DNA from 3 places in the Paenibacillus sp. FSL R5-0713 genome. Region 2 is predicted to be linked to each of the others. Evidence: riboswitches for the same ligand, from Rfam matches in the RefSeq annotation. Region 2 holds a riboswitch; each other region holds the start of a gene.

Region 1 (10,154 bases), 3.3 Mb from region 2:
CAGCATGCTCAGACCGACCAGCATAATCATCGTTGTGCGAAAGCTTCTGCGTTTAGTCATTGAACGTGTACCCCACGCCCCAGATGGTTTTGATAAACTTGTTCTTGTCCACATCTTCTCCGAGCTTCTTGCGCAGCGTCCGGATATGTACCATAACGGTATTGCCACTTTCGAAATAAGCCTCTCCCCATACCTTTTCAAAAATGCTTTCTGCGCTAAAGACCTGTTTTGGATTGCTCGCAAGCAACACTAAAATATCAAATTCCTTCGGTGTTAACTCCAGCGGTTTACCGTAAAGCGTCACGCTATGCTGCTCCGGTACAATGACAAGTCCGCCCTTTTCCAGAATCGAGCGCTGAACCGCCGCTGTGGACTGGCTGAATTGCAATGAGCGCCGCAATTGAGAATTCACGCGTGCTACAAGCTCCATCGGGTTAAACGGTTTGGTCATATAATCATCGGCACCCATCACCAGCCCCGTAATTTTATCCATGTCCGAGGTTTTGGCACTCAGGAAAATGATCGGGAAATGATGCTGCTCCCGTATTTTACGAGTCACCTCGTACCCGTCCATACCCGGCATCATAATGTCCAGTACGGCCAAATCAATGGCATATGTCTGAATCGCCTGTAGTGCCGACTGTCCGTCAGATGCCTTGACGGTATGATATCCTTCTTTTTGTAAATGTAAAGCCACCAGATCCGCGATCTCTACTTCATCGTCCGCAATCAGAATCGTAATTCGCTTCATTGCTTATTTCACTCCTATATGGGATGCTGAGCAATATAACACCTATGAATCTAACAGATAAGTACAAGATAAACAATTGAAAGCAATGTTCCCTCTTCCAAAGGGGAAAATCCGGTGATAGCGTATGCTTCCGAAGCTTCCTTCCAGAAAGCTTTTAGGCGAGCGCTTCGCTTCTCCAGGTTTTTTCTGTCCTCTCCGTTCAAGTGTAAAAGAAATAGCTCATTTATATAAACACAAATAAAAAAAGGAAGAGGTAGCTATGAAACTGGAGCGTTTGTTAGCCATCGTTGTACTGCTTATCAACCGGGGGCGATTACAGGCAAAAGACCTGGCCGATATGTTTGAAGTTTCCATCCGGACGATCTATCGGGATATCGACACATTGGGACAAGCCGGGATTCCGGTCGTGACCTATCAGGGAGCAAGCGGAGGCATCGGTCTGGCGGAAGGGTATCGTCTGGATCGCAATCTGTTAACCGACAAGGATCTTGTTTCCATCGTCACCGCCCTGCGCAGCATATCCACCTCACATACAAATGCTGCACGTGAACTACTGGTGGAGAAACTAAGCAGTATCGTTCCGGAAGCCAAAAATGAAGATTTTCAAGCCAGCACGCACCGATTCATCGTGGATCATTCAACATGGACGCACCCTGAAGCGCTACAACAGAAATTAAAAGTTATTGATCAGGGAATCGATCTGCTTCAATGCATTTATTTTGCCTATTGCAGCGCCGAAGGTGCACAGACCTATCGTACAGTTGAACCCCACACGCTTGTACTGAAGAGGCACGCGTGGTATCTGTATGCTTTTTGCCATGAACGAAATGAATTCCGCATGTTCAAGCTGGTTCGTATGAAAGACGTCTCTCTTGCTGCAGAGCACTTTGAACGAAAATCCATCAACCTTCAAGACCGACCGTGGCAGCAGGAATGGAGCCGACCAGACAACCAGATTGGGATTACCCTGAGATTCCATGCCCGTGTCCATCATCTTGCAGAGGAATGGTTCGGTATTGAAAATGTATTGCCTGACGGGAACGGCTATTATATCAGCCAGGTCGCTTTTCCAGAAGATAACTGGCTGTACGGCTTCATCTTGGGCTTTGGGGCGGATGTTGAGGTGCTGGAACCGTTGCATATTCGGGATAATGTGTGCCGTATAGCCGAACAAATTGTTCAAAATTATAAAACCTCCGCTCAAACCTGACAGACAGCTGTCCAGTTCCTCCCCGTATACTTCAAATATGTTCAGGTTGAAGTTGCATATATACCCAAGGAGGAATAAAAGATGAACGTTACTGTATGTCAAAGCTGCGGCATGCCACTCACCACCCCTGCCCAATTCGGAACGGAGGCAGATGGAGGCACAACCCGTGAGTACTGTATCTATTGTTACAAGGATGGGAAGTTTGCACAGCCAGGAATCTCGCTTGAAGGCATGACGGAGATGTGCACCGCCATTCTGAAGGACGAGGGCATGGATGAGGAATCCGCTCGTTCGATGCTGCGTAATCAGCTTCCTTTTTTGAAACGTTGGCGCACGAATACAACGGATCAACACGAAGTATCTCCGGCTGAAAACTCTGCCACTTCCGCTATACCGGGTCAGGTTACAACAACTCTATCGTTATCTGCCCAGCCCGTTCGTTATGTCACACTCCCAGGCAAACGCCTGGCCGGCATATCCGCCCGCACAACCAATGCCATTGAGATTAGTGGCAAAGGCTGTATCCAAGGTCTCTGGAACAATTATTTTGCCTCAGAGCACCTCCCTGCACCCGAAGCTGCTCGTTATGGCTGTTACACGAATTATACCGATGGCATAAACGGAGAGTACACCATACTGGTAGGGCATGAGATCAGTTCGGAGGAATCATTGCCTGAAGGATTGGACGACATTCTGCTCCCGCCTGCAACTTACGCCGTATTCACTTCCAGAAAAGGGCCAATGGCAGAGGTTGCTCACGAAGCCTGGGGAGCCGTATGGGCATGGGAGAAGCAAAGTGATCGTACGTTCACCGGAGATTTTGAATTGTATGATGAACGCAGCCTGAACCCCGAAAATGTACAAGTCGATATATACATCGCCGTTCGAGATAGTAGATAAAACCAACACTATATCAACTCAGACTGGATCCTAATTTTCCTCACATCCTTCTGCATATCATGCAAGCTGCCGAGTTCACCCGGCAGTTTTTTTGATGTTCCTCCCGTGATACAACCGCCTATAGTACCAAGTTAGTTAGCATGTAATCTACCTATTCAACCAGACAATATGCCTCATAAGCGGGTACCATTGACTTCCTTAAAATTGGGACTATTCACATAACAACCGATTCCATCCTCCCACACAAAACCTTTCAAATCAGGTTCTTTACTCCTGAATTTCCCTAAAACCGTTTACATCTCCTGAATACGGGGTAAAATCACTACAATCCAATTGGAATTACGCTTTAAACTCTTCTATTTCGTCTAACAAGTCACATATACCTATATGCGCACCTGGCAGGGTAACCAGTCGAAATACATAATTCACAAATATGCTTCAAAGGAGGAACCAAGATGATCCGCATGCCTATTCAGCAAATGATCCCGTACCATCACCAATATCCGCGCAACACGGCGACCACTGCTCCTAAAAAGGAGAATGAGAACACTCAAGGTCTATCCTTTCATGAAATTTTACAGCAAAAAATGGCGAAGAAAAATGCTTCTCCTTCCCTTAGATAAAATGAAAGCTGGACGATTGCCAGTCCGGTTATGAACCGTCTTTCCGCAGCTTGGCGGGAGGACGGTTATTGGCGTTGAATCGCAAACAACTGTACAGTTCTCAGGCATGTTTCTATAATGGTTTAAATATCTACGATTACCATCACATTATACGAACTGTAAAAGGGGATTTAGCACATGATCACCATCGGTTGTTTTCACGCTCACTATTCCAACATCGCCTTAATTGAAGAGACGCTTGCTGCTTATGAAGTTGAATTGGTCCATTACGTCGATCCAGGCCTGGATCGTCTTAAACATGACGCTGACTTTTCCGATGTCGTCATCCACGAGAAAGTAGCTCAGACGCTCCGATGGATCGCCGAGTGTCATGCCGATGCCATTCTGGTCACGTGTACCCTGTTTGCGGCAGTACTGGAGCAGGAAGCCACAGAGGTCCCTGTGCCTGTGATTGGCATAGATGATCCGCTATTGCAGAAGTTGCGGCGAGTACCAGGAGATTACATCATAGCCTTCACCAACCCGGCAACCATTGAAGGAACGATGGCACGGGTGAATCAGGCGTTACAGCACAAGGATGAGAATGGGCAGCCACACGTTGCCAAGGCATCTCAGACGGAAGTGGTGTGTATCCCTGGGACGTTTGAGTTAATTATGCGTGGAGATCAGCAAGGGTATCTCGAAGCGGTACGTGAGGGATTACAGCAGATTGCTGAGCAGTATCCGGGTAAAACGGTAGTGGCAGCTCAACTGTCTATGGCTCCCGCTGCTGCACAGGTTACTGCAGACACAGGCATTGCGATCCATAGTCCGTTGGCATTGCTTGCGGCGCATTTGGAGAAGAATTTGGGCATAGCACCGCAATGAACTCACTTACTAACTAACACCACTAATTAACGAGGTGAACTAATATGCATTTCCTCTATATTGTTGTTCTGTTTATCGTAGGTTTTTCCTGTTCTGCATTTCTATACGGAGGTGCCCCTAAACTTAGTGATGCCCTCCTATTTGTTATCACAGGCATTTTATATAAGCTATGGACCACGAACAGTCGCAAAGCTAGTTTTGAACAACACGGAGAGCGCTCATAGAGTTTAAAATCATATCATTGAATCAAAAAAAGCCGTTCTTCTCTGCAATGACAGAGAAGAACGGCTTTATCACTATTTCAGATTGCCAAGGTTAAGCTGTACCAGCGCCTAGGACCGTGTCCGATATTCCTCAGCCTTTTCCTGCATGCCCGCTGCTACAGCCTCATTCTCGGACAATCCTTTATCCGCCGCAAAGGCACGAATGTCCTGCGTAATGCGCATGCTACAGAACTTCGGTCCGCACATCGAGCAGAAATGAGCTTCTTTGGCCCCTTCTGCCGGCAACGTCTCATCATGGTAGGACAGTGCCCGTTCCGGGTCGAGTGACAGGTTAAACTGATCCCGCCAGCGGAACTCGAAGCGTGCCTTGGACAATGCATCATCCCGGCGCTGAGCACGCGGATGGCCTTTCGCCAGATCAGCGGCATGGGCCGCGATCTTGTAGGCAATAACCCCTTCCCGTACATCATCCTTGTTAGGCAAGCCCAGATGTTCTTTTGGCGTGACGTAACAGAGCATCGACGTGCCAAACCAGCCAATCATAGCCGCACCAATGGCGGACGTAATGTGATCGTATCCCGGGGCAATATCGGTCGTCAGTGGCCCCAGAGTGTAGAACGGTGCCTCTTGGCATATCTCCATCTGTAGATCCACATTCTCCTTGATCTTGTGCATCGGTACATGCCCCGGGCCTTCGATCATTACCTGCACATCATGCTTCCATGCGATCTGCGTCAGTTCCCCGAGCGTAGCCAGTTCCGCCATCTGAGCTTCGTCATTCGCATCGTAGATGCTGCCTGGACGAAGTCCATCTCCCAGCGAAAACGCCACATCATACCTTTTCATAATCTCGCAGATTTCTTCGAAATGAGTGTACAAAAAATTCTCCTGATGATGCGCAAGGCACCATGCTGCCATAATGGACCCGCCCCGGGATACAATACCTGTCATCCGCTTGGCGGTCATGGGGATATAACGCAGCAGCACACCTGCATGAATCGTAAAGTAGTCCACGCCCTGCTCTGCCTGCTCAATGAGCGTGTCTCGGTACAATTCCCAGGTCAGCGCTTCCGCTTCGCCATTCACCTTCTCCAGTGCCTGATACAGCGGCACCGTACCAATCGGTACAGGTGAATTGCGGATGATCCATTCCCGGGTGGTATGAATGTTTTTACCTGTCGAGAGATCCATCACGGTATCCGATCCCCATCGTACCGCCCAGGTCATCTTCTCAACCTCTTCCTCGATGGAGGAAGATACGGCAGAGTTACCTATATTGGCATTGATCTTCACGTGAAAATGACGACCGATCAACATCGGCTCACTCTCTGGGTGATTGATGTTGGATGGCAGAATCGCCCGTCCACTTGCCAGCTCCTGCCGCACAAATTCCGGTTCCACCCCTTCACGGATAGCGGCATACTCCATTTCTGGTGTAATGACGCCCTGCCTTGCGTAGTGCATCTGGGTGACACAGCGCCCAGCCTGAGCACGCAGTGGTTGTCCCCGAAATCCAGGGTATTCCTCTGCCCCGGCTCTCCGCCCTCCGGGCTTTAGTCCGTTATCCTCGGGTTGAACGGCTCTGCCATCATATGCTTCAACATCACCGCGTTCCATAATCCAATGATTTCGGAGCGCGGGTAACCCCTTCCGAATATCCATCTGGAATTCGGGATCAGTCATGGGGCCGCTCGTATCGTAGACACGCAGCGGTTCGTTATGCTCCACCCCTTGGGGAGTATTCGTGTCATGAAGGGCTATCTCACGCTCCGGTACAACTATGTCCGGCCGTGAGCCCTGAATGTAGACTTTGCGGCTACCCGGAAAGGGCTGAACCCGTCCGGCCGCTCCTGTTTCCTTTTCCACCTGCTGACCGTTATGTTCCTGTTCCATCGCTTGTTGTCCCGTTTGGTTTCCTGTACTCATGTTTGCTCGTCTCCTCCTCCGTGTTCGTTCACTTGGTTTGGTTGGCATCGTCATCAGCTCGCTTACGCACCTGTCCCAAATCATGCAGAGCGCAGAGAAGAAAGAGCGATCCTACACCAGACCAAGGGGGAGACATTATTCATGTACAGTTAACGACAGAACGGAGGTTACCACAGATCATAAATCTATAATGATTGCTCTCTCCAAGCCCACTTTTGCAGGTTATTGAAAAAACAGTCCATGGAATGTGTATTATCTCGCCCGTCCACTGTATATAAAAAAAGCCGGCCCCCGAAGGAACCGACTTTAATGCCCATCACCAATAATGCTCCTGGTTGCAGCTCCATAACGGAGTCCTGCAAGAGTCACACATGTGGTGGTTGTGGTCATATCGCCGATTACTTCCCTACGCTGGTATGATCCAGATCAGGTGCAAAGGGTCCGGAATCTCATGCGATTCCGTCTCAGTCCGGACAATTCGGACTCCCCCAGTAACGTTAAAAGTTGCGGCATACATAAGCCGCTGTTCATATTCAATGAAGCTGACCCCGATGGGCCGTCCATTACAGAGTAGCGCAACCGGAACATAAAAACAACCTTTATATTCCAGAACACCAACCCAATTGGAGAAAAACCTTACATCAATATCAGGATAACATGAGCCCCATCTGCGTAGCAGCTTCCTTTAGCACAGGTGCGTATTCGTGCAAAGTCTCCTGCGAAAGTCGGCTGACAGGCCCTGAGACCGAGAGAGCAGCTGCAATATTGCCTCGGCGATCCATAATCGGTACAGATACCGCTGCAGCTCCCGGCTCACGCTCCTCATAACTCGTCGCATATCCGTTATCCCGGATATCTCCCATTTGCGCCAAATACACCGCCGGATCAATAAACACCGGCCACTCCGGCCCGTTCATCAGTTCCTCACGATCCTCGTCCGTGGCAAACGCCATCAAGACTTTGCTGGATGCGCCAACAGACAGCGGGAGTCTAACACCGACTGGAGCGACTCGGCGAATCGCCTGATCACTTTGCACCGCCTGAATCCGAATCCGTTCACTGCCATCCCGCAGGTACAGACTCACGGTCTCCCCCAATCGATCTCTCAGTCGCTCCATCGCAGGCAGCAGCAGAATAGCGGGATCATCACTGCGGGACATATGAGCCGACAGCTCCCAGATTCGGATGCCTAGTCGATACTTCTCTGTTGCTGCATCGCGGATTACGAATCCTCGATCCTCCAGTGTAGCCATCAAGCGGTGCACTGTACTTTTGTGCAGGCCGATCTGGCTGGCAATCTCGGTGAGTCCCAGATCACTGCGTGTGGTAAAACATAATAATATATCCAGCGCCCGTTCCACAGCCCGGACGGTTAACTTGCGATCTTCCATGGCATAATGCCCTCCTCATGTTTCATCACATGAAACTTGGTTACATAAATTATATGAGAAACGGTCTCATCTGTAAACCAAAAAGAGCCAAAATTGAAATAGACCAACGTGTAAAATTTTCCTTTTTATAAGACTTAATCCCCTGTAATTTACACACTAAGGTAATGTTACCCATATATCTTAAGAACTATATAACAATTGCGTAACAAATGCCCTCAATCAATTGACTTTGACTATATTGGAACATACGATAAAGATATATTACATTAAGATATCGCTCTGAAGCAGGCTCTGAAATAAACGCAATTCTCTTTTCATGTCGTTGTTATCTTCAACTGAACTTCAAAGGAGGGGCATTCATGTATCCAACATCCCAGAGCGAAGCCCCGCTGCAAACAAAAGTGTCCGATCTGCCCTCTTCCCTATCACCGAGGCTGATTCGGTTCAAACATATTATCGTAGCGCTGCTGCTCTCCGTTGTATTTTTTCTATTGTTTTGTTTTATTGCACTGCATGGTTACATCGCATGGGTATTATCCAACCCGACTGTAGCGCCTGTCTTCTCCAATCCGATGCAGGCCAAGAATATGAAGTACGAAGACATCACGTTCCCGGCAGCAGATGGCAGCCGGACAATGCAAGGATGGTATATCCCTGCTGACAATGCCGCAAGCAAAACGATTATTTTCAGTCACGGCTATGGTGCCAATCGTGAAGAAACATGGGTACCCATGTATGACCTGGCACACTATGCCCATCAACTTGGCTTCAATGTGGTCATGTTCGATTATGGCTTCGCCTCACAGGTGAACAAAGCTGTAGCCACAGGTGGCAAGGCTGAGTCACAGCAATTGCTGGGTGCCATCCAGTTCGCCAAGCAGCGCGGTGCGCAGGAACTGGTAGTCTGGGGTTTCTCCATGGGTGCCGGTACGGCGCTTCAAACCGGACTGATTACACAGGAAGTGGATGCGATGATTCTGGACAGTACGTTCCTGCTTGAGCCGGATACGCTGTACCACAACATTCATAACCAGATCGATCTGCCGCGTCAGCCTACACTGGAGATCATGAAACTGTTGTTCCCTGTTCTGAATGGTACTGGATTGCAGCAGATTCCATACCAGGAAGTGAAAAAGGAAGATTATCCGTTCCCGATTTTCTTCATTCATGGTACGGAAGATGAGAAGGCGCCTTACCCGATTGCAGAACAGCTCGCCGCCAACCAGACCAATCCGTACTCGGATGTATGGATCGTCCAGGATGCACACCATGAGTTGATCTTCCGGGAGCATCCAAAGGAATATCTGCGCCGTGTCTCGACTTTCCTGAGTCATGTAACGAAAACAAGCAGTGACGATGTGCAGAACACGAATAGTGGAGAATAACCAAATTTCAATCATCGGATTTTCCGTTGATTCTTGAGCCCCTCAGGGGCTCTTTTTTTTGCACTCATAGGACAACAGCCCGGCGGAATATACTCTTGGGACGCATGAAGCAACGGTCTACATATGCGATGAAATTCAACTGAAGGAGGCCCACCATATATGAACTGGGATGGATATGGTCACCTGCTGCCTCTGCGGACCTTGGAAGAAATCCGTTTCTGGAAAGAGCAGGAGAAAGAACATACACTCGTCATTCATGCACTGGTGCCCGATCTGGAGCCCCCATACGTCAAGCTTTTAGAGGAATGGGAGGCTACCTTTGCGAACACTGAGCGAGTAGCGAATCAGCTGTTAAAACAACTATTGCCCGCAACCCATCCGCCTGCTCCCTACATCGTTCGTTGTATCGATCAACTTGTGTCGGCTGCTCGGCAGCAATCGAGAGAGTTCATCAAACAGCTGTATGTTCTTCTGGAGCAAAGTGCTGCGGTGCAAGTTGTTCCGCTTGCCAAAGTACTTATTTTGCATTTGATCCGCGAATCAGAGTATTTTCTGGGCGTATTGGATACGCTTGGCCAACCTGGCATCTTGCGAGAAACAAATTTGGAGCCGTCACTTTTTCTGGAAAATGCACTGCATACGTCAGGCTCAGCAACCACCCATCGCCAAGCTTCAGAAGCTCCAATTTCTCAAGAGGGGAATGTAAACGCACCTGCTACTTCAGCACAGATTCAATCCACAACCGTTCAGGCGCCTTCTACCGGAACAACACAAGCCGTGCCCAGCTCTACAGCACCTCCAGTAAAAGAAAAGCCGGTTCCCATTGGAGGACATACCCTGCCGCCCCTCACCTATGCGTATAAGGCGCTGGAGCCAC
Region 2 (10,154 bases):
TGGCTATTATATGTTGTCCACAGAAACAGAGTTGACAGGTAACCGGGAAGATTCTTTCAGGCAAGTATGGAGTCCTAAGAAACCTTATACATATTCAGATTCATACGGTAACAGTATTAACTTTACATTGGACGACTATGTCTATGCCTACGACGCAAGCGCAGGGAGATGGGTGGAGGGCTTTCAAAAAGAACTGGTTTCAACCACACAGATTCCTTTACTTCAAGATAGCAGCGTATTTGAACAAGTTCGACGAAGCCGGATTGTGACTTCTGTGCAGGATGATCTTGCTGATGTGATTAACCGCCATAATGAGTTTGCCAGAAAGAACGGTGTATCCTACACATTTACGATGCCCCTGATAGCACAGGAAGATTGGTACAACTCCGTCAACGATACAGGGATTATGGCCTTTATCCAAGGTATAGGTGTTGGTGACCAGAAGATCAACAATTATGCGATTGGTGGAGGCAGACTTGTGAAGAAAACGGCCATCGTAGGTGGAGTAGATCCTTTAACGGGTATCAAGTACTACTATCCCTCCACATGTGGTAATGGTTACCGTGCCGAAGAGGTGTTCACAGACGGAAGACAAGCAGCTGCACAAGGCTATTTCGAATATAACTGCTCTAATCGTTAGCTTGCGTACATGACAAAATCTTGGAAGGAGTTCCTGAACTGTTTACATTACTTTCAGAAAAGACGAGACCTGTGCTAGAATAGGGGTTCGGAACCATAATAAAAGTAATGTCTAATAGATAGGAGCAACCTCATCTTATGAGTTTATTGTCAGTAGAGAACGTGAGTCACAATTTTGGAGATCGCACGTTATTTAAAAATGTATCGTTTCGTTTACTCGCCGGAGAGCGTGTAGGACTTGTTGGTGCCAATGGTGTTGGTAAATCCACATTAATGAACATCCTTACCGGTAAATTGCTTAAAGACAGTGGAAAAGTGGAATGGACACCGAAGGTCCGTTATGGATATCTGGATCAGCACACAAAGCTTACGCCAGGCAAAACGATTCGTGATGTGCTTAAGGATGCTTTCCTTCCGTTGCTTGAATTGGAAAAAGAAATGATGAATATTACGGACCAGATGGCAGATGCAGATCCAGATAAGCTGGAGCAGTTGCTGGAAGAGATGGGCGATATTCAGGAACAACTGGAACAGGGCGACTTTTATCTGATTGACGTAAAAGTTGAAGAGATGGCCAATGGTCTTGGTTTGTCTGCAATTGGTCTTGATCGAGATGTCGCAGCTCTAAGTGGTGGACAGCGCACCAAGGTACTGCTTGCCAAGCTTCTGCTCGAAAAACCTACAGCTCTGTTACTGGATGAACCGACCAACTATCTGGATGTTGAGCATATTGAATGGCTGTCACGTTACCTGAAGGACTACCCGCACGCATTTCTCTTAATTTCCCATGACACGGAATTCATGAATGAAGTCGTAAATGTCATTTATCATTTGGAATTTGCCAAATTAACGAGATATGCAGCGAACTATAACAAGTTCCTGGAGATGGCTGATATGAATAAAGCCCAGCATATTGATGCATACGAGAAACAGCAAGAGTACATCAAGAAACAGGAAGATTTCATTCAGCGTAACAAGGCGCGGGCTTCAACTTCAGGTCGTGCGAAGAGCCGCGAGAAACAGCTGGACAAGATTGAACGTATTGATCGCCCGGATGAAGCGGCTAAACCAACGTTCAAATTCAAGGATGCCCGCGCGAGTAGCAAAACGGTCTTTGAGGGCATTGATTTTGAAATTGGATATACCTATCCTTTGCTGCCCAAAATGACGATGACGATTGAACGTGGTGAGAAAATTGCCATTGTAGGCTGTAATGGTGTGGGTAAATCGACACTGCTGAAAACCATCCTCGGGAAAATATCTCCACTGAGTGGAAAGACCTTTTTGGGAGATTATCTCGAAACGGCCTATTTTGAACAGGAGGTTCGTGCTGGAAATATCACGCCGATCGAGGATGTCTGGAATGAGTTCTCACATTTGACTCAGAATGAGGTCCGGGGTCATCTCGCTCGCTGCGGATTAAAGAATGAGCACATTACTCGTCCACTCAACATGCTGAGTGGTGGAGAACAAGCCAAGGTTCGTTTATGCAAACTCCTGATGCGCGAAAGCAACTGGATTTTATTCGATGAGCCGACAAACCATTTGGATGTCACTGCCAAAGCGGAGTTGCAGCGTGCCTTGCAAGAATTTAAGGGAACGGTGTTACTGGTATCTCATGAACCTGATTTTTACGAGGGTTGGGTCACCAAAACATGGAATGTCGAAGAATGGTCTGAGAAAAAATAGACGATTCAAGACCGTGTTTAGACCATGTTTAACAGAAATTACGGTGACAAAAAAATCCGTCTATGGTAACATAGGCTACAACTTCATATGAACACTAGGGGGGCCGCACGATGCGGCTGAGATGGAAGAATGCGATTCCGGACCCTTTGCACCTGATCTGGATCATACCAGCGTAGGGAAGTGGCGAGCGCGTTTCAGTGAATGACGTGAGCAAACGGCAACTCGAAAAGATTTCAACCGTCTGCTTAGCGAATTGAAACATGCAGTTGCGTGTATAACGTTATGGCTATAGGTCTACAGCTGTACTGCACGAAATGAACTGTATGCATCAGTCAGTGATCTGATCCTATAATTCATACGCAGCCACTCCCCTACGGGAGTGGCTTTTTTTGTGTTTTCATAGCATTCACGCCTGGAAGGAGAGGGAGGGTACCGCAATTTTTCATAAGCATGTTCACGAATCATTTGAATTGCATGTTGTATCTACGGGGGCAGGAGATCGAGCATCTTTTGTAAAAGCAGCCAAGGACGTTTGGCCATGGGTGGACTATATTCACATACGAGAGAAACAACTTACATGTCAAGACAAGATCGGCTGGGCTGAAAGTCTGCGTAATGTTAATATTCCATCTTGTCGCATCGTTATCAATGGTTCAGAACTGCCTTCACAGAATGATCTCTATGGCGGTGTTCATTGGGGGCAAGATGCGATACGTAAATACAACCCTGCTGTCATAAGCAAAATGCAGCGACTTCGTCTGGGTGTATCTGTTCATTCCATCGATGAGGCAAAAATCGCTGAAGAACAGGGAGCTGATTACCTTTTCTTTGGGCATGTCTTCGCGACCAACAGCAAGCCAGATCTAGAACCAAGAGGATTATATGCTCTTGATGAAGTATGCAGAGGTGTCTCCATTCCTGTCATCGCGATCGGAGGCATAGAGCCGGGAAATATTCAAGCGATTCGCGCTACAGGGGCACAGGGAGTTGCCGTGATCTCAAATGTATGGTCGAGCGATTCCCCGGATCGGGCAGCTGCATCACTAAGGCAGGCTATCGTTGCTACAGGAAGTCTAAGCCGGTGAAAGGAGATGAGAGGATGAATGAGATCGTAACGGGTCAGAACAGGAATCATTTCAGTCATCAACTGAACTCTGAAACGGAATCAAGAAGCAAAAGTTTAACTGATAATCCGGATAAGATTCATGCAGAAACCATTATTGTAGGCGGAGGTGTTGTTGGTTGTGCCATTGCGTATGAGCTTGCTTCCCGGGGACAGGATGTTTTGTTGCTGGAGCATTCCGCAATTGCGGGAGGCACTTCTTGCGCAGCGGCTGGAATGCTTGCGCCAGATAGTGAGGATTTTGCTCATCCTTTGATGGCTAAGCTTGGCAGGCAGAGTAGACAGTTACTTATTGAGCAACAAGTGCTAATGGATACCCTTAGTGGGGTAGAGGTTGGGCTGCAACGCCGTGGATTCTTGACCCCTTTTCGATCATACAGTGAATTAAACCGCTATAAGAACAATCGAAATTCCGGTTTGTCTGCTGATGAGGTGTGGTGGGATCGTTCGGTTGTGCAACAGGAGGCATCGTGGCTTAACAGAGATACATACGGAGCCTACTACAGGCCATACGAGAGTGAAATCCTTCCTGTCCATCTAACTAGGGCATATGCGGAATCTGCTCAAGCCATGGGAGCTCGGTTTATAGAGGACATACAGGGTATACGTGTACAAACAAACGAACACGGCGTGCAGGGGATCACCACATCGATCGGTGAGATAACGTGCAAACATGTCGTTATAGCGGCTGGATTACAGAGTGAAGCATTGATGAGACATGTGAATCTGAGCTTACCTGTGTGGTCGGTAAAAGGAGAAATAGCTGCCGTTCAGTTCTCAGATGAACATGCAGGGTACAGACCTGACAGAACGGTTTATGCAGAGGATGTCTATATTGTTCCCAAAGCCAATGGCGAAGTTTGGCTCGGGGCAACCAGTCTGCCGGGCAGAACGGATTTGAATGTTTCTGTACAGGGTGTTCAGAAGCTGCTAACAGCGGCTACCCACTGGGTACCCGGGATGAAAGAAGCGCAATTTAAGCGAGCGTGGGCAGGTGTAAGACCGGCAACGCCAGATGGGCTGCCTTATATAGGTGCATGCAAGAGTATACCTGGACTGTTCGCTGCCTTTGGGCATTACCGTAATGGTATTTTGCTAAGTGCGATAACAGGCAGGCTTATCGCGGAGTTAATCACTGGCAAAAGCTCAGAAGAACTCGGAATTGAAGTGCTGAATCCAGAGCGTTTGAACAGAAAGGGAGTGGTGCAGTGAATATCATTGTTAATGGACAACGGATGGAGATTGAAGACAGATTAAATCGTGTGGATAAACTGCTCCAATCGTTTGACCTGCAAGTCAAGACTGTAGTTGTCGAGCTGAACAGGCATATCTTAACGCGTGAGTATCACGAGTCAACGGCATTAAGAGAAGGCGATCGAATCGAGATTGTACATTTTGTAGGAGGCGGTTAATGATGTTGAACATTGGTAAATATACGTTTGAGTCCAGATTATTGCTCGGAACAGGCAAGTTTTCGGATTTTGAAGTGCAGAGTCAGGCTGTGGATGCTTCTGGAACGGAAGTTTTAACCTTTGCTGTTCGTCGTCTGAATCTTGAGGAACGTAACCAGAAGCATTTCCTGGATACATTGGATCTGGATAAATACACGCTTCTTCCGAATACGGCCGGGGCTTCCACTGCGGAAGAGGCAGTGCGGATCGCCGAGCTTGCGCGGGCTTCGGGACTTTGTGATATGATAAAAGTCGAAGTCATCGGAGATGGAAAGACATTGCTCCCAGATCCGATTGAAACGTACAAGGCTTGCGAAATTTTGGTTGAAAAGGGCTTCACCGTATTGCCTTATATTTCAGATGATGTCATTCTGGCCAAAAGGCTGCAATTGCTTGGCGTACATGCCGTAATGCCTGGCGCTTCTCCCATCGGAGCAGGTAGAGGCATCATTAATCCCTATAATATTGAGATCATCATTGAGCAGGCCGTTGTGCCTGTGATTGTGGATGCAGGGTTGCGCTCTCCAAAAGATGCTGCTTATGCCATGGAACTTGGTGCAGATGGTGTATTGTTGAATACAGCAGTATCCGGATCAGGAAATCCGGTGAATATGGCTAAAGCGATGCGAATGGGTGTAGAGGCAGGTAGACTGGCATATGAGGCAGGCATGATTCCTGTGAAGCGTTATGCAGCGGCCAGTAGTCCGGTGGAAGGAATGGTTCATACATGATAGATCAACAACAATCAATTTCCTCCGAGCAGGCCGACCGGTATTCCAGACAGGAAAGGTATGCGCCACTTGGCAAGGAAGGCCAGGACAGATTAAAGGACAGCAGAGTTTTAATTGTAGGCGCTGGCGCACTCGGAACAGGAATTGCCGAAACGTTAGTACGTTCAGGCGTCGGGCACATAACGATCGTGGATCGTGATTATGTGGAGTGGAGTAATTTGCAGCGGCAACAATTATATGTAGAGCAGGACGCAATTGAACGGATGCCGAAAGCGATGGCTGCGGAAAAACGTTTATCTGCCATTAATTCCACGGTTCATGTGGAAGGAAAGGTATTGGATGTCAGGGTAGATGAACTGGAAGAACTCATTCAGCATGCAGACTTGATCATGGATGCAACGGATAATTTTGATACCCGACTACTCATCAATGATATGGCACAAAAGCATCGTATTCCCTGGATTTATGGTGGATGCGTGGGGAGTTACGGCATCACCTATACGTTTATGCCTGGAGAAACGCCATGTTTAAATTGTTTGCTGGGTGAAGTCCCCCTGGGTGGAGATACCTGTGATACGTCTGGCATCATACCACAAGCAGTACAAATGGTAACGGCGAATCAGACAGCAGAAGCGATGAAGCTGCTTAGTGGCAATGCGAATGCATTGAGACGCAAGTTGTTGTCATTTGACGTGTGGAGGAACGAATACATATCCATCAATGTGGATGGTGCGAAAAAGCAAGACTGTCCTTCATGCGGCCCTTCGTCAACGTATCCATATCTTTCTGCGTCCAATCTGGAAAAAACCGATGTGTTGTGTGGAAGGGATACCGTTCAGATCCGCCCTGCACGGCGCATGAATTTGAATCTTCAACAAACGGCGGATCGCTTGAACAGACTTGAAGAAGGAAAAGTGGAATCCAATCCGTTTCTGGTTTCTTTTACAACAGGAGCTCATAGAATGGTCGTATTCCAGGATGGACGTGTTCTCGTACACGGAACAAAAGATACAGCTGAAGCGCGTACTCTCGTTCATCGTTACTTTGGTTAAAGCAAGAAAGAAACAAAGTCTGTTCCCTTGAGGGAATGGACTTTTTCATTTTACGGCATGCTAACTGTACCAACCACTGCTACGCGCAGCGGGGATAGAGACAGGCCGGGTGAAAAACAGTGAAAACAGCCATTTTGCTGATTGGAGCAGGAGAGCAGGCTAGCCTTATTTACGACGTTTTATGTGCTGAAGGGTATGAGGTGCAACGAATGGAGTGTTCTGAAATAAACCAATCCGTCAAGCCTTCGTTGCAGCATATTAACCTGATCATCCTGGTAGACCGGGAAGAGGAGCATGCACACCTTAACCAGGATCAGAAATCAGAGTTGAAACGTTGGATAGAGAGCGGACAGGTGATCCCTCTGCTGGTTATTACTTCAAATGCATCTCCTCAGGTCATCGTGGAATGGCTGGATTACGGAGCTAATGACGTGATGGAGGAGCCCATTCACTTGACCGTGATGCTAGCCAGAATACGAAATCTATTGCGTGTTTTTGCGAATGCAACGCAAGAGAGTGAAGAAGTGATTGTAGTTCATGATCTTAAAGTGAATTTACGTTCAAGGCGGGTAAATCGTGCGGGTGAGTACCTAACATTAACGCCAAAAGAGTACGAATTGCTGGAATTTCTGGCGTTGCATGTGAATGAAGCATGTACCCGGAGTGATATTTTAAGGGAAGTGTGGGGGTATGAGTATGCCATGGATACGAACGTTGTGGACGTGTACATCAAACATCTGAGGGTTAAGGTAGATAAGGGAAGAAGTGTGAAGCTGATTCATACTGTGCGTGGGATCGGCTATATGCTTCATGATAAAATTTAGAAATTTCAACCATTCCATGAATCTCCAGTTTAAAGTGTGGTGAAAAAAGGGTAAAAGAAAAGACCGGATCATATTATCCGGCCCTTACTGATTAAATATGAACTATAAATGGTTCTAGAGTACACGACGAGCTTTAACGTAAGTTCTCTTCCAAGTACCGGAGTTCAGATCCGAGATCGTTACGCCTGGAGATCCATACGTATGCAGAATCTTTCCGTCACCTGCGTATACGCCTACATGAGTAACGTTGGAGCCTGTAGAACGGCTACCGCTGGAGAAAAATACAAGATCACCAACACGCAGATTAGCTTTGGATACAGCTTTACCTTCTTTAGATTGTTTCACGGAAGTGCGTGGCAAGTCTACACCATACTTTTTGAAAATATATTTCATAAAGGAAGAGCAATCAAAAACTCTGGTTGTTGTTGTTGAAGCACCAAATTCATATGGAGTTCCAGTGAATTTTTTACCATAGTTAACAATTTGTTGACCTGTGGACACAGATGCAGTTGCTGCCTGTGCGACAGGGGCGTTAGTCATTAATACAGCTCCAAAACCTAGTGTAGCGCACAACCCGACGGTTACGGCCTTTTGGACAAAGATGTTTGTTTTCATATTAGTTAGTACCTCCAAAATTCGTTTTCGTTAAGTTGCTAGAGCGAGTATAACAGCTTTGTAACAGCCTAGAAATTGGATGGGCATGTGTAATCCCTTGCGCCACAATGGTTTGGGTATGTTTATTAAAATATAATTAAAAATGTCAAAAAATTAATCATTGACGAATAATAAATAAAGATGAAATAGAAAAGACCCTTGAATCTCAAGGGTCTTTGTTGTGTATGAATCTATTTTATGATCGAAATCACTGGTTACAAAAACGTAATAATTAAAATGCCATGCGGATACATTTAATCTTTGCTTTGAATGATTAGTAGTAGGCCGCTATCGATAGTGACGGTACCTAAAGCGCCTAGGAGTTGGTTGCTTATGCCAAGGGATTGGCCCATGCGAATAGTCGCTTGATTCAGCGGATACATGAAACCTTCCAGTGTTATTCCTGTAACTTCATGAGTTAAGGGGAGTAAAGAAACATATTTATAGTCACGGTGTTCAACTACAGCTTTGGAAGTTGTCAGAGTCATATAGTTATGCTTGTCCTGAATTACACATGAGATATGATGCTGCATTGCACGAACCATAATATGTACATTAGCGAGTGTATGATCCATCCGAGTACCTGTAGCGCCTAACATCAGAATGTGAGAAGGTTCGTGATCTAACGCTGTTTCAAAAGCCATTTCCGTATCTGTAAGATCTTTATGAACAGGGTCGCATGTAATGAACTTTGTGCTGTTGTTACTAACAATTATACGTTGCTCTTCGGAGATAGAGTCGAAATCACCAACTGCAATATGAGGCTGAACGCCGTGTTCAATTAAAAATAATGCGCCGCGATCAGCCGCAATGATCATGTCATCATCACGTATTTCCTGAAGTAATTCCGGAGATAGATTTCCGCCTGTAAATATAACAATCCGTTTCACCGTCATTTTATTTCATCCTTCCTAGTTCAAAGAAAAATAGTTCGTTGTTCAGATATGTTGTAGGAAACTGTACAAATATATTCACCAAACCAGTATAATCCACAAAATGTGGTTGCACAATTTCAGTGCTCGCGGATACAATGGGTAGAGCGACATGGAGATGACTTGAAAAGTGAGGTTTGAACAGGTTGGACTTACACATTTTTGAAGTATTCAGTATTATAGGCACCATCGCATTTGCAATGTCCGGTGCTTTCGTGGCAATGGAAGAGGAGTATGACATTTTGGGTGTACTTGTGCTGGGACTTGTCACGGCATTCGGAGGCGGAATTATTCGGAATGTACTTATAGGTATACCTGTAACTACACTCTGGAGCCAGGGATCACTAATTATGTTGGCCTTAGTATCTGTAGCGATTGCGTTTATATTACCTCTTAAGTGGATTAGTCACTGGAAGCGAACAGAGGCGTTGTTTGATGCAATCGGACTTGCAGCATTTGCAATCCAAGGTGCACTGTACGCTGCAAACATGGGACATCCTATTAGCGCAGTTATTGTAGCGGCTGTAATGACAGGGATTGGCGGGGGCGTTATTCGTGATGTGCTTGCAGGGCGCAAGCCGCTTGTATTGCGAGATGAAATCTATGCTGTATGGGCAATGACAGCCGGTTTTGTCATAGGTATGGGCTGGTTAACAACGAATGCCGGATTATTGTTATGTTTCGCGGCTGTTGTGTTTTTCCGAATGTGTTCTGTACATTATAAATGGAAACTGCCACGCCGTTCGCTGGTGCCATCCGAGACGGGAAACATCGGTCCTCAGCCGGAAAGCATTGTAACACAGCCAACATCGTCGGTACTTCAAGGTACGTTAAGCAAGGGGGATTAATATGATTCGCGTTTTATTTGTATGTCTGGGCAATATATGTAGATCACCTATGGCTGAAGCAGTTCTTCGCCACAAAGTCCTGGAGAATGGGCTTGAACACCAGATTCGTGTGGACTCAGCGGGTACGGGGAACTGGCACGTTGGTAAACCTCCGCATGAAGGGACTCGAAAATTGCTGGATTCATACCAGATTTCTTATGCCAACATGGCA
Region 3 (10,154 bases), 3.3 Mb from region 2:
CACTGTCAGTCACAACAGTGGTTTTACCCGTATCATACTGGGCCATCACACTCAGCGTTGTACTTCCCTGTGGGGATAAAACCAGTTTTTTCTGACCTGTAATCAGCTTTTTGAGCAAAGATACAACGGTAACCTCTGCCTTTATTGTCTGATTTTGATAAGTTCCTGTCAAGGTGGCTTTTCCTTCAGTCAGCGTTTTGACTGCTCCATTTTTTACGATAGCTACATTTGTATTGGAAGAGGTCCATATCACTTGTTTTGAAAGGTTGATCGTCTTGCCGTTTGCATAGGTGCCAATCACCTTCAACGCTTTGGACTTCTTGATGTTCAGCTGCATGGATGCAGGTGTAACCTCAACTTTGGTAATTTCGTCCGTCACAGCAACGGGCACTTTCACAATCGTTGTTCCGTATTTGCCTTGAAGCAATACTCTGCCTGGCGTAACGCCTTTGATTTTACCGTTTTCCAGCACAGCCGCGCTACTTGATACCGACCATACAATCTCAGACGTCACATCCTCTACCTTTCCGTTCGCACGTGTAATGCTTACTTTCGGGAGGGTGTTTTCACTGCCTTTAACAAAATTATAGGAGTTTGGTGAAGCTTTGATGCTTTTAATCTTCTCCTGAACTTGCACAACCAACTGGGCCTTAACCCCGTCTATTTCTGCAAAAATGGTTGCTTCGCCTGCGGCCACAGCCTTGACTTTGCCTTTCACCATCGTTGCAACTGCTGCATTACTGGTGGACCAAGTCACGCCTTCGGTAACATCCTGCTTATTATCAAAACCTTCTACCGTGGCCATCACCTGAAGTGTAGCTGTTTCGGATACACTCATCTTCTGCGGACTGTTATTGGTTATTTCAATCGATGTCACATCACCTGTAGCCGCCAAGGCCAACGAAGGGACAAGTATTGTTAATGTCATAATTAGAGCAAGCGTGCCTCGAAGCGCCAGTTTGATTCTACTCATTTCTATCTCCATCTCCCATAATCCAATATTTTACTTCTATTATATTATATCGGATACGATTAGCATAAAGTTGAATAACGTAAGTGGGAGGCTTGGAACAATTCATGATTTTCATTGTATAATATGGGAAGGTCGCGTAATACTGTTTTAATAAACCTAAAAGATGGGGGTGGGATATGTATGATCGAAAAGAATTTGCTTGATATGGTTTCACCTAAAAATAATCGTAAACGTATGAAAGCTATCGTCACTTCGACATCCACCATGATTCGTCCTGAAGACGAAATGGTTCTATTGATGAAAACAGCCCGCAATCGTTTCAAAAAGGCCCTTGAATCTGGACAAATTGAAATCATTAACGAGCGTGAATGGAAGCTGCGTTAACATTTAAGAAATAATTTCATTTACTTACATATAACGAAGAAATTTGTGATCAAGAAAGTAAGCTATACCTTAGGTCCGAGCACTAACCAAATCTGTTAAATTTGGCACAAATTTTTAGGGGATTGGTTGATTCAATAGCGTTACCGTTTAAAAGGGGATGTCCCTCGTCACATGTAACTTGACGTGTGGAACATCCCCTTTTCTACTGCCTAAAGCGTCACATAACCTCTCTACTTCACTTCATCCTGCTCTGGCAAAATCAAGCTCTCCACGCCTCCCATATAGGGCCGCAGGGCTACCGGAATGCGAATGCTTCCATCCTCTTGCTGATGATTCTCAAGCAACGGAATCAGGATACGCGGCGATGCCACCGCCGTATTATTCAGCGTGTGACAATAGGCCAACTTACCCTCGGCATCCAGGCAACGAATATTCGAACGGCGAGCCTGAAAATCATGCAGATTCGACGACGAATGGGTTTCCCCATATGCACCACGGCTCGGCATCCAGGTCTCGATGTCATACTGTTTGTACGTTTTCTGCGACATATCTCCGGTGCACACGGCGACAACACGATACGGCAGTTCAAGTAATTGCAGCAATTCCTCAGCGTGTCCCGTAATCTCTTGCAGCATGCGCTCCGATTCTTCCGCATCAGGGGCACAGAGAATGACCTGCTCGACTTTGGCAAACTGATGCACACGGTACAATCCGCGTACATCACGTCCGCCGGAGCCAACCTCACTACGGAAACACGTCGATACCGCGGCCAGCTTCACCGGCTCCTTCACATCGACAATCTCATCCGCATAATACGAGACAAGCGGCACTTCAGAAGTCCCCACCAGCCACTTGTTCTCCCCTTCGAGTTCGTAGACCTGATCCCGACCCGTTGGGAAGAATCCGGTGTTCACCAGCGCATCCTCCCTGACCATCAGCGGAACCTCCATTGGTGTAAAGCCGTGCTTCAGCAACAGATCCAGCGCCAGTTGCTGTACTGCCCGATGTAATAACAGGCCAGCGCCTTTCAATACATAGCTTCTTGTACCACCAATCTTAACGCCACGGGGAATATCGATCAGATCATGCAACTCCCCAAGTTCCACGTGATCTTTGGTGGTATACTCGAACGTTGGAACCTCTCCCACACGTCGCAATTCCACATTATCCGCATCCGACGTGCCTTTCGGGGTATCCGGGGATACGATATTAGGTACCAGCCATTGCAGCCTGGTTACTTCCTCCTGCACAGGGGCGAGCTTCGCTTCCACCTGTTCCAACTGTTCATTGATCTGTTTCACCTGCGCCCGCAAACCATCGGCCTCTTCCCGATTCCCGGCTTGCATGAGTCTGCCGATGTCTGCGGATAACGTATTGCGTAATCTGCGCCCTTCTTCCGATTCCTGCAAAAGTGCTCTGCGTTCCTCATCCCGCTCCAGCAATGTGCGAATGTTAATCTTGATTTTTTTCCCGTCTGCTGCCGCCTGAACCTCTTCTGCGTGTGCCCGAATCCACTTCATTTCCAACATGGTCACCGTCTCCTTTGGCTGTAAAAATACAAAGAGCGCCCTCATCCCTTGGGACGAGGAGCGCTCTGCTCGCGGTGCCACCCAACTTGCTGAATCAGGATATCCTGCTTCCAGCCTCTTGGTCCGCGATAACGGGCGGTTCCGGTTAACTTGGGGAAATATCGCTCCCCTGGCGAAAACGCCTCCGAGTTGGATGCTCATCAACGGCATGGTCCGATCTGTAATTGTTGTGTCTCAGTATATACGAACGATAGACCAGATTGCAACCTTTAGTATCGATCAGGAATTCATGGCACAACGTAACCTGTCCTGTTATGATAGACTTTGTCTTCATGGTTGCGCTTTATTGTGATCCTCAATTTATGTATATATGTAGAAGGAGTTCTTTATGAAAAAATTACTTTGGATCGGGTGTCTCTCCTATTTCCTCATTGGACTTGCCCACGTTGTGCTTGGTTCCATTCTGCCCGTTGCACTGGAACATTACGGCAAAGATTATAGCCAGGGCGGGACATTGATCTTCGCTCAATTTGCCGGATTCCTGGGCGGTGTATTGTTATCTCCGTGGCTGAACCGACGCTTTGGTAAAAGGGGAGGCCTGTTAATCGCGACAGCATTGCTCTGTATCGCAGAATTATCCTACATGCTGTTGCCGCCATGGGGCTGGATGTACGTCATCGCACCCGCTGCCGGTTTCGGATTCGGAATGGTTGAAGCTGTCATTGGCACCATTATCATCGCTGCAATCAAAGACAATACGGCTGTTGCCATGAGCCGACTGGAAGTGTTATTCGGGATCGGAGCGATGGTCATGCCGCTCATGGCCAGCGGTCTGATTGCTGCCGGATACTGGCGTTTATCCTTTCTCGTTGTTGCGATCTGTGCAGCGCTGACCTTTGCTTTCTGGGCGAAAGGATCATTCGGTGAGCTGGACAAGGTTCTGGAGCGACGAAAGCCAGCCGATGCTTCGAGACACACTCACACTGCCGGTGCATCAGGTGAACCGCATTCCGCAGATACCCCTATACACGGTCCAACCTATCGTGGACGCAACCTGACTCTTCTGGTACTGTTCGTCCTGTTCTTCTTCCTTTATGTTGGCACTGAGATGAGCCTTGCAAACTTCATGCCAGCGATCCTGATTGAGAAAATGAACATGAAGGAAGCCGGAGCAGCGCTTAGTGTCACCTGCTTCTGGATTGCCATGTCTGTAGGACGACTCTTCGCGGGATATATCGCAGAGAAATTCCAGTACCGCGTCTATGTGCTGTACAGTTGTCTTGCATCTGTGCTTTTGTTAATGGTGTTTCCATTTACAGACCAAATTTGGTCTGCGTTTCTCATCATCTTGCTGCTCGGACTTGCCATGTCAGGCATTTTCTCGATTGCCCTAGTCTTCGCCAGTAAACTGCTGCCTGGAACCGAAGAATCCACACCCAGCATTTTGATTGCCTCAGGTGGGGTTGGCGGTGCCATTTTGCCTTTGACCACGGGATGGAGTCTTGATCATCTGGAGGTTAATCAGTCTGCATGGATGCTTGCTATCTTTGCAGTTGGCCTGCTTGTCATTAGCGTGATCACGTACCAGTGGCAGAACAAACATGTGGTCGATCCAGCAACTTAACAGCTATGGGTGATACAGTCCAGAGCCACAGAATCAGAATTACCTATTAAAGAAATCGAAATGTCTACTGTCATGACTTGACGGTAGACATTTTTGGTAGCGTTACTCTGTTTTTTACGAACCCAGCACACGCTATTCCGCTCCATTTCTGTATGTTCGAAATCTAACGAACCTTAGAGAAGTTATTGTAGATAATTAGCTTCAAATCAAGGTCTTGTTGCATTTTTTTGGCATATTAACGCCGCTGAGATTCGTTAGATTTTTCATTCCCCAAGAACCGACTTAATAAAGTGTTCTCGATTCGTTACGATCTATTCATTTGCACAAGATTGCCCAGGAAATACTTTAAGGCCATCGGAATTACACACTTTTGTTAACAGTAGGCATTATATGCCCGTTGCTCTTGATGAATTTACCGAATACATATCGTACGAGCGGCCCTAGAATGATCAACTGATATGGAAGTGCCAGACTGAAATTACGAGCGATTGTATGCAGGTACGTACCAAGTACGGATACCCCATTTAATTGGTCCGCAAGATACGCTGAAATCATTCCGTACAAAGACATGATCAGAACCATGCCAATCACCATAAAAAATGACATGACCAGCACACCAAGGATCTTGTTGGACTTGTCAAAAGGTAAGGAAAATGCAATTTTTCTCGCTACTGGGCCAACAATGAAGGACTCTACCAGAAAAGCGATGACAAAACACAATAGGAATTGAAACAGGATCTCAAGCGGGGACAACTTGCCAAGTATCCCAGTGTGCCACAAATTGAAAGTCATCATCACCAGGACCATTCCTGTACACATCATTAAGCCGAAAATAATTTGTTCCTTCTTGCTCGTTGGCAATTCTCTCATCCTCTCTGTTTACCTTCGTAATTATAGAGATGATGACCCCCACCACATAAGTGAACATTCCGTGAACAAATCTGATTTTCAAGTTTTGATAAACCGGAGAAAAAGTTAAGCTCAAGAGAATACGATTTTTTTCTACAACATAAATTTCCAGAGAAAAGACAGTTTGGATAACGCTGTGATTGCTATTCGTTTGAAAATAGAGCCTTTCTGATTCGTAGATTCTGCTGGATGTTCATCTTTAACCGCAAGTGTACTATGTGCACGTTTGATATCCATAGCCTCTGTAAGTTGGTTGGCGAATGCAGAACCGGAAATGACCACAGCGGATTCGGTATTTAGGAAGGCAGATCTGGGATCAAGATTATACGAACCAACCATGCTGAGGTAATCATCCATGACAAATGATTTGCCGTGTATGGAATAAGGGCCTTCGTATTCATATATGGCCAGACTGGTATCAAGTAACCGTTCCTTAGAGCTTAAGTATCCCGCGAAAGCCAAAGGGTTAGGGGTCTGCTGGATTGAATTGGTTAGCATGACCCATTCTGCTTTTGGATTCATCGACAGATGTACTGCTTTCTCCATTTTTTTGGTGGGAATGGCATATGGCGTCTGAAGGTACACTTTCGAGTTTGCTTGATTGGCGAAATGAACAAATGTCCTCCACATGATCGGGTCTTTATACAGCCTTTTGATTGGATTGTGAATGAAAGCAACGTGGTCGGAATGAAGCGCTCCTTGAACCCATTCCTTTGGCAACACTTTAACAAAAGGATCGCTCTGATCTTGTGCTTCTTTATATAACTCAGCCAGTTGAGCCAGCTCTTTTAACCCTTTTGCATGATGCTGACGTTTTGCATGTTTTTCTGGTTTGGTGAATGGATGGTTCCATAACTGATCTAGATATTGTTTCATTTCAACAACCGTGCTGTTCGTATTATCGTTTGCATTGTAAACAAGGACATCGCGATCAAAAACATAGTCTTTTGGGGGTTGCAATGCCATATATTTATCACCAATATTTTGGCCGCCAATGATGCCATATGTGTTGTCGACAAGAAGGATCTTGTCATGCAGACGATTATGCCATGTCCATGGCATAAATAGGTGGAGTGGTTCATAATATCTTAATTCCACATTGGGATGAGCTGCAATGGCATCTGGAATATCACGCAATTCTCCGCGCATGCTGTGAAAAATCCCGTCTAAAATGATTCGAACTTGAACCCCCCGATCAGCCGCATCGAATAAAGCAGCAAAAAAAATCTGAGATGTTTTTCCTTTTTGAATGGAGTAATAGGCCAGGTCGATGCTTGTTTTTGCCTCTCGAATGGTCTGGATTCTCACCTGTCCCGATTGAAAGCCGTCCTCCAGGAGCATAACGCGATCTGTTGTACTTCCTTCTGTTAACGATTTTTGCATATCCGTATTTTCGATAGCAGATGGAGACGGAACCAAAAATAAAAGGTAGGCTGTGAAAAAAACGTAGGCACTATAACACAGAATCATTGCGATTATGGTTTTAAGGATCATTCAGTACTCCCCCATTTTTATGTAAAAGTATTTATTGGTATAGCAGTACTATCTCCTTTTGTACCTAAATTATGTTGTTTAAATGAATCAAGCTGCTCGGCTCAAGGCCAAACGATCAAAAACTAAAGCGGCTTAGAAGCAAATAGACGATGACCGGAAATCCGTTCCCATCCAGTTCCTGACTGGACACGACTGGGCCTCTGGCCTATAATTACACCTAGTAATGCCCGTAACTTCATAGTTTCCCAGGGGAGTCGGAATTGGCCGGCTGAGAGTGTATCCCACCAAGATACTAACCCTTAGACCTGATCTGGATCATGCCAGCGTAGGAATCGGAGTATATCGAAATGGCACAGCCCTATGGCTGAACGCCACCTCTCTAACGCCTGCACGCGTCCCGGATTACGGGGCGCTTTTTTAATGTTCTTTTATATAGCCAGAGAGCTAAAAAAAGTGACGTTATCCGGATCATAGCTGGTATAAATCTGTCGATTTATGCAAGAAGCTTGGATATGAAGCCAAGGAGTACCCGTGCCACTGGCCGGACATACCGAAGGAGAGAATCACAGATGAAATGGCGTAAAACAATGGGACTGTTGCTCTTATGTGTACTACTGGTGACTGTGGCCGCATGTGGCGGTAAAGAAGCTGCCCCGGCTGAACAGAACGGCAGCACGAATACGGAGAGCAGCAATGAAGGTGACAACGCAGCCCTCAAGGATGTTAAAGTGGTGCTCGACTGGACACCAAATACGAATCATACCGGCTTGTATGCGGCCGTAGATCAAGGTTTTTATAAGGCTGAAGGCTTGAATGTGGAGATTGTTCAGCCAGGTGCCGGCGGCGCCGATACGATGGTTGCTTCCAATGAAGTGCCATTTGGCGTAAGTTATCAGGAAAGTGTAACTCAAGCCCGTACACAAGGGGTTCCACTCGTCTCCATCGCAGCAGTTATTCAGCATAATACATCCGGATTTGCTGCTCCGGCAGATCGGAATATTAAATCACCGAAAGATTTTGAAGGCAAAACTTATGGCGGCTGGGGTTCCCCAGTGGAAGAAGCCGTGATGCAATCCATTATGGAAGGCGAAGGCGCCGACGTATCCAAAGTGAAAAACATTAACATGGGTGACGCTGACTTTTTCACCGCTGTAAAACGGGATATTGATTTCGCGTGGATTTTCTACGCTTGGACGGGGATTGAAGCTGAACTACGCGGAGAACCGATCGACATGTTATATGTGAAGGATTATTCAGATGCACTGGATTACTACACGCCTGTTCTCGTAACGAACGAGCAGACCATTCAGAACGACCCTGAGTTGGTGAAAGCATTCCTGAAAGCCACTTCAGAAGGATATCAATACGCAATTGATCATCCCGAAGAAGCAGCGAATATCCTGATCAAGGCCGTACCGGATCTGGACAAGGAATTGGTACTGGCAAGCCAGAAATGGCTGAGTCCGAAGTACACGGATGACGCCCCGCGCTGGGGAGAACAGAAACAGGAAGTGTGGCAGAACTACACCGACTGGATGTTTAGCAAAAAACTGCTGGATGAACAGGTTGACGTGAGCAAAGCATATACGAACGCGTTTTTACCCCAATAAAATATCTCATATAAAACGAACTTAATATTTACACGAGGACGGAGAGGACAGAAATAACGTGAAAAAGCGAAGCGGTCGCCTTTATCACCGGATTTTCCCTTTAGAGAAAGGGAATCAAAAAAATCTGGGGATAACAGCGATTGGAAGGTTATTCTGTCATCGAAGTGGCAAGTGTAACCGTTATTAGTTCATTTTATATATCACGAAAGGAGCCGTGATCTCTCATGGCAAGCACATTACTTAGCATTCAGGTTATTCCAAAAACGCCAAATGGCGAGAACTCATATCCTTATGTAGATCGCGCCATTGAAGTTATTCAGCAATCTGGCCTGAAATATCAGGTGAACGCGCTCGACACCACGATGGAAGGGGAACTGGAGGAACTGCTGGAGGTTGTCCGCAAAATGCACGAAGTACTCGTCGAGGCTGGCAGCCCAAGCATCATCTCCCAGATCAAAATCGCCCATAGCCCTACTGGCTTCAGCATGGATACCCTGACGGAGAAGTACCGCTAATGAATGCCTATTTCAAAAGTGTATGGCCGCCCTTCGTGGCGGTTATTCTCTTTATAGCGTTATGGCAGGGAGCTGTATCCCTGTTCCACATCGAGAAATGGATGCTGCCCGCACCGTCCGATATCGCCCGCGAAGCGGCATCCCAAGCGGAGCGACTGGGCATGCATGCCTCCGCAACCATTCAGTTAACCCTGATCGGATTCGCCGCTGGAACAGCGGTTGGATTACTGATTGCAATGGTGCTGCATTTGGTGCCTTTTCTCAAGTCAGCCCTGTATCCTTTACTTATTCTTAGTCAAAACATACCGACCATCGCGCTCGCACCGCTCCTGTTAATCTGGTTCGGATTCGGGCTGTTGCCCAAGCTGATTACCATCATATTAGTCTGCTTTTTCCCCGTTGCGGTGGCGGCCATGGACGGCTTGACCCGTACAGATGCAGCGATGATGAACTATATGCGCATGGCTGGTGCCAAACGTCGTCATATCTTCTGGAAGCTGGAACTACCCCATGCCCTGCCCTCCGTGTTCTCCGGTGTCAAAATTGCCGCTACCTATAGCGTGATGGGTGCCATCATTGCCGAATGGATTGGTGCAGACAAGGGTATTGGTTATTATATGATGCTGCAAAAATCAGCTTATCGCACAGATCGCTTATTCGTGGCAATCATGATTATTGTCGCGCTCAGCTTGCTGCTCTTCCTGCTCATCGCGTTGCTGGAGAAGCTGCTCGTGCGCTGGCGGCCACAGAAGCGATAACAAAGCATGTAAGTCTATATATTAGGAAGTGATCAGCATATGAATCAGCAACAGGACGAACACGTCCAGCCTGAACGGGGAGCACGCACATTGGAACCAAAGCACGGTGAAAAAATTTACTCGACTAATTCCGGGCTACCGACATATACGACTGCTGCTTCGGTTCCACCTGCACTGGACGTCGTGGATGTTCATGCATCATTTCGTGAACGACGGAGCAGGCTACCGGTGTTGAACGGCCTGTCCCTGACTGTGAAGCAAGGTGAGTTTGTCGCTATCGTTGGGCCATCCGGCTGTGGCAAAAGCACCCTGTTCCATATCATCGGTGGTCTGCTGAAGCCACAGGAAGGGCAAGTGC

What was found. Region 2 has a riboswitch for thiamine pyrophosphate ahead of MKZ12_RS17570 (thiamine phosphate synthase). Riboswitches for the same ligand answer to the same signal wherever they lie in the genome.
Region 1: it holds a riboswitch for thiamine pyrophosphate, as region 2 does, so the genes downstream of both, thiC (phosphomethylpyrimidine synthase ThiC) here and MKZ12_RS17570 (thiamine phosphate synthase) in region 2, are expected to answer to the same signal.
Region 3: it holds a riboswitch for thiamine pyrophosphate, as region 2 does, so the genes downstream of both, MKZ12_RS02315 (ABC transporter substrate-binding protein) here and MKZ12_RS17570 (thiamine phosphate synthase) in region 2, are expected to answer to the same signal.

What each region holds. Positions count from the first base shown of each region.
Region 1 covers NZ_CP150229.1:705,911-716,064, reverse strand. The annotation lists gene MKZ12_RS03360 (HAMP domain-containing sensor histidine kinase) at 1-60, opposite strand, end outside; gene MKZ12_RS03355 (response regulator transcription factor) at 53-751, opposite strand; gene MKZ12_RS03350 (YafY family protein) at 1,011-1,961, shown strand; gene MKZ12_RS03345 (zinc ribbon domain-containing protein) at 2,043-2,861, shown strand; gene MKZ12_RS03340 (hypothetical protein) at 3,317-3,484, shown strand; gene MKZ12_RS03335 (hypothetical protein) at 3,662-4,351, shown strand; gene thiC (phosphomethylpyrimidine synthase ThiC) at 4,684-6,468, opposite strand; TPP riboswitch at 6,888-7,001, opposite strand; gene MKZ12_RS03325 (IclR family transcriptional regulator) at 7,149-7,892, opposite strand; gene MKZ12_RS03320 (alpha/beta fold hydrolase) at 8,252-9,277, shown strand; gene MKZ12_RS03315 (Fe-Mn family superoxide dismutase) at 9,437-10,154, shown strand, end outside.
Region 2 covers NZ_CP150229.1:3,962,777-3,972,930, reverse strand. The annotation lists gene MKZ12_RS17580 (hypothetical protein) at 1-640, shown strand, start outside; gene MKZ12_RS17575 (ABC-F family ATP-binding cassette domain-containing protein) at 778-2,328, shown strand; TPP riboswitch at 2,415-2,524, shown strand; gene MKZ12_RS17570 (thiamine phosphate synthase) at 2,718-3,413, shown strand; gene thiO (glycine oxidase ThiO) at 3,428-4,663, shown strand; gene thiS (sulfur carrier protein ThiS) at 4,660-4,863, shown strand; gene MKZ12_RS17555 (thiazole synthase) at 4,866-5,633, shown strand; gene MKZ12_RS17550 (ThiF family adenylyltransferase) at 5,630-6,685, shown strand; gene MKZ12_RS17545 (response regulator transcription factor) at 6,805-7,509, shown strand; gene MKZ12_RS17540 (C40 family peptidase) at 7,624-8,124, opposite strand; gene MKZ12_RS17535 (thiamine diphosphokinase) at 8,418-9,059, opposite strand; gene MKZ12_RS17530 (trimeric intracellular cation channel family protein) at 9,242-9,943, shown strand; gene MKZ12_RS17525 (low molecular weight protein-tyrosine-phosphatase) at 9,945-10,154, shown strand, end outside.
Region 3 covers NZ_CP150229.1:477,864-488,017, reverse strand. The annotation lists gene MKZ12_RS02345 (Ig-like domain-containing protein) at 1-973, opposite strand, end outside; gene MKZ12_RS02340 (hypothetical protein) at 1,154-1,357, shown strand; gene serS (serine--tRNA ligase) at 1,588-2,886, opposite strand; gene MKZ12_RS02330 (MFS transporter) at 3,275-4,510, shown strand; gene MKZ12_RS02325 (hypothetical protein) at 4,871-5,305, opposite strand; gene MKZ12_RS02320 (phospholipase D family protein) at 5,513-6,913, opposite strand; TPP riboswitch at 7,151-7,263, shown strand; gene MKZ12_RS02315 (ABC transporter substrate-binding protein) at 7,483-8,523, shown strand; gene MKZ12_RS02310 (thiamine-binding protein) at 8,748-9,038, shown strand; gene MKZ12_RS02305 (ABC transporter permease) at 9,038-9,796, shown strand; gene MKZ12_RS02300 (ABC transporter ATP-binding protein) at 9,836-10,154, shown strand, end outside.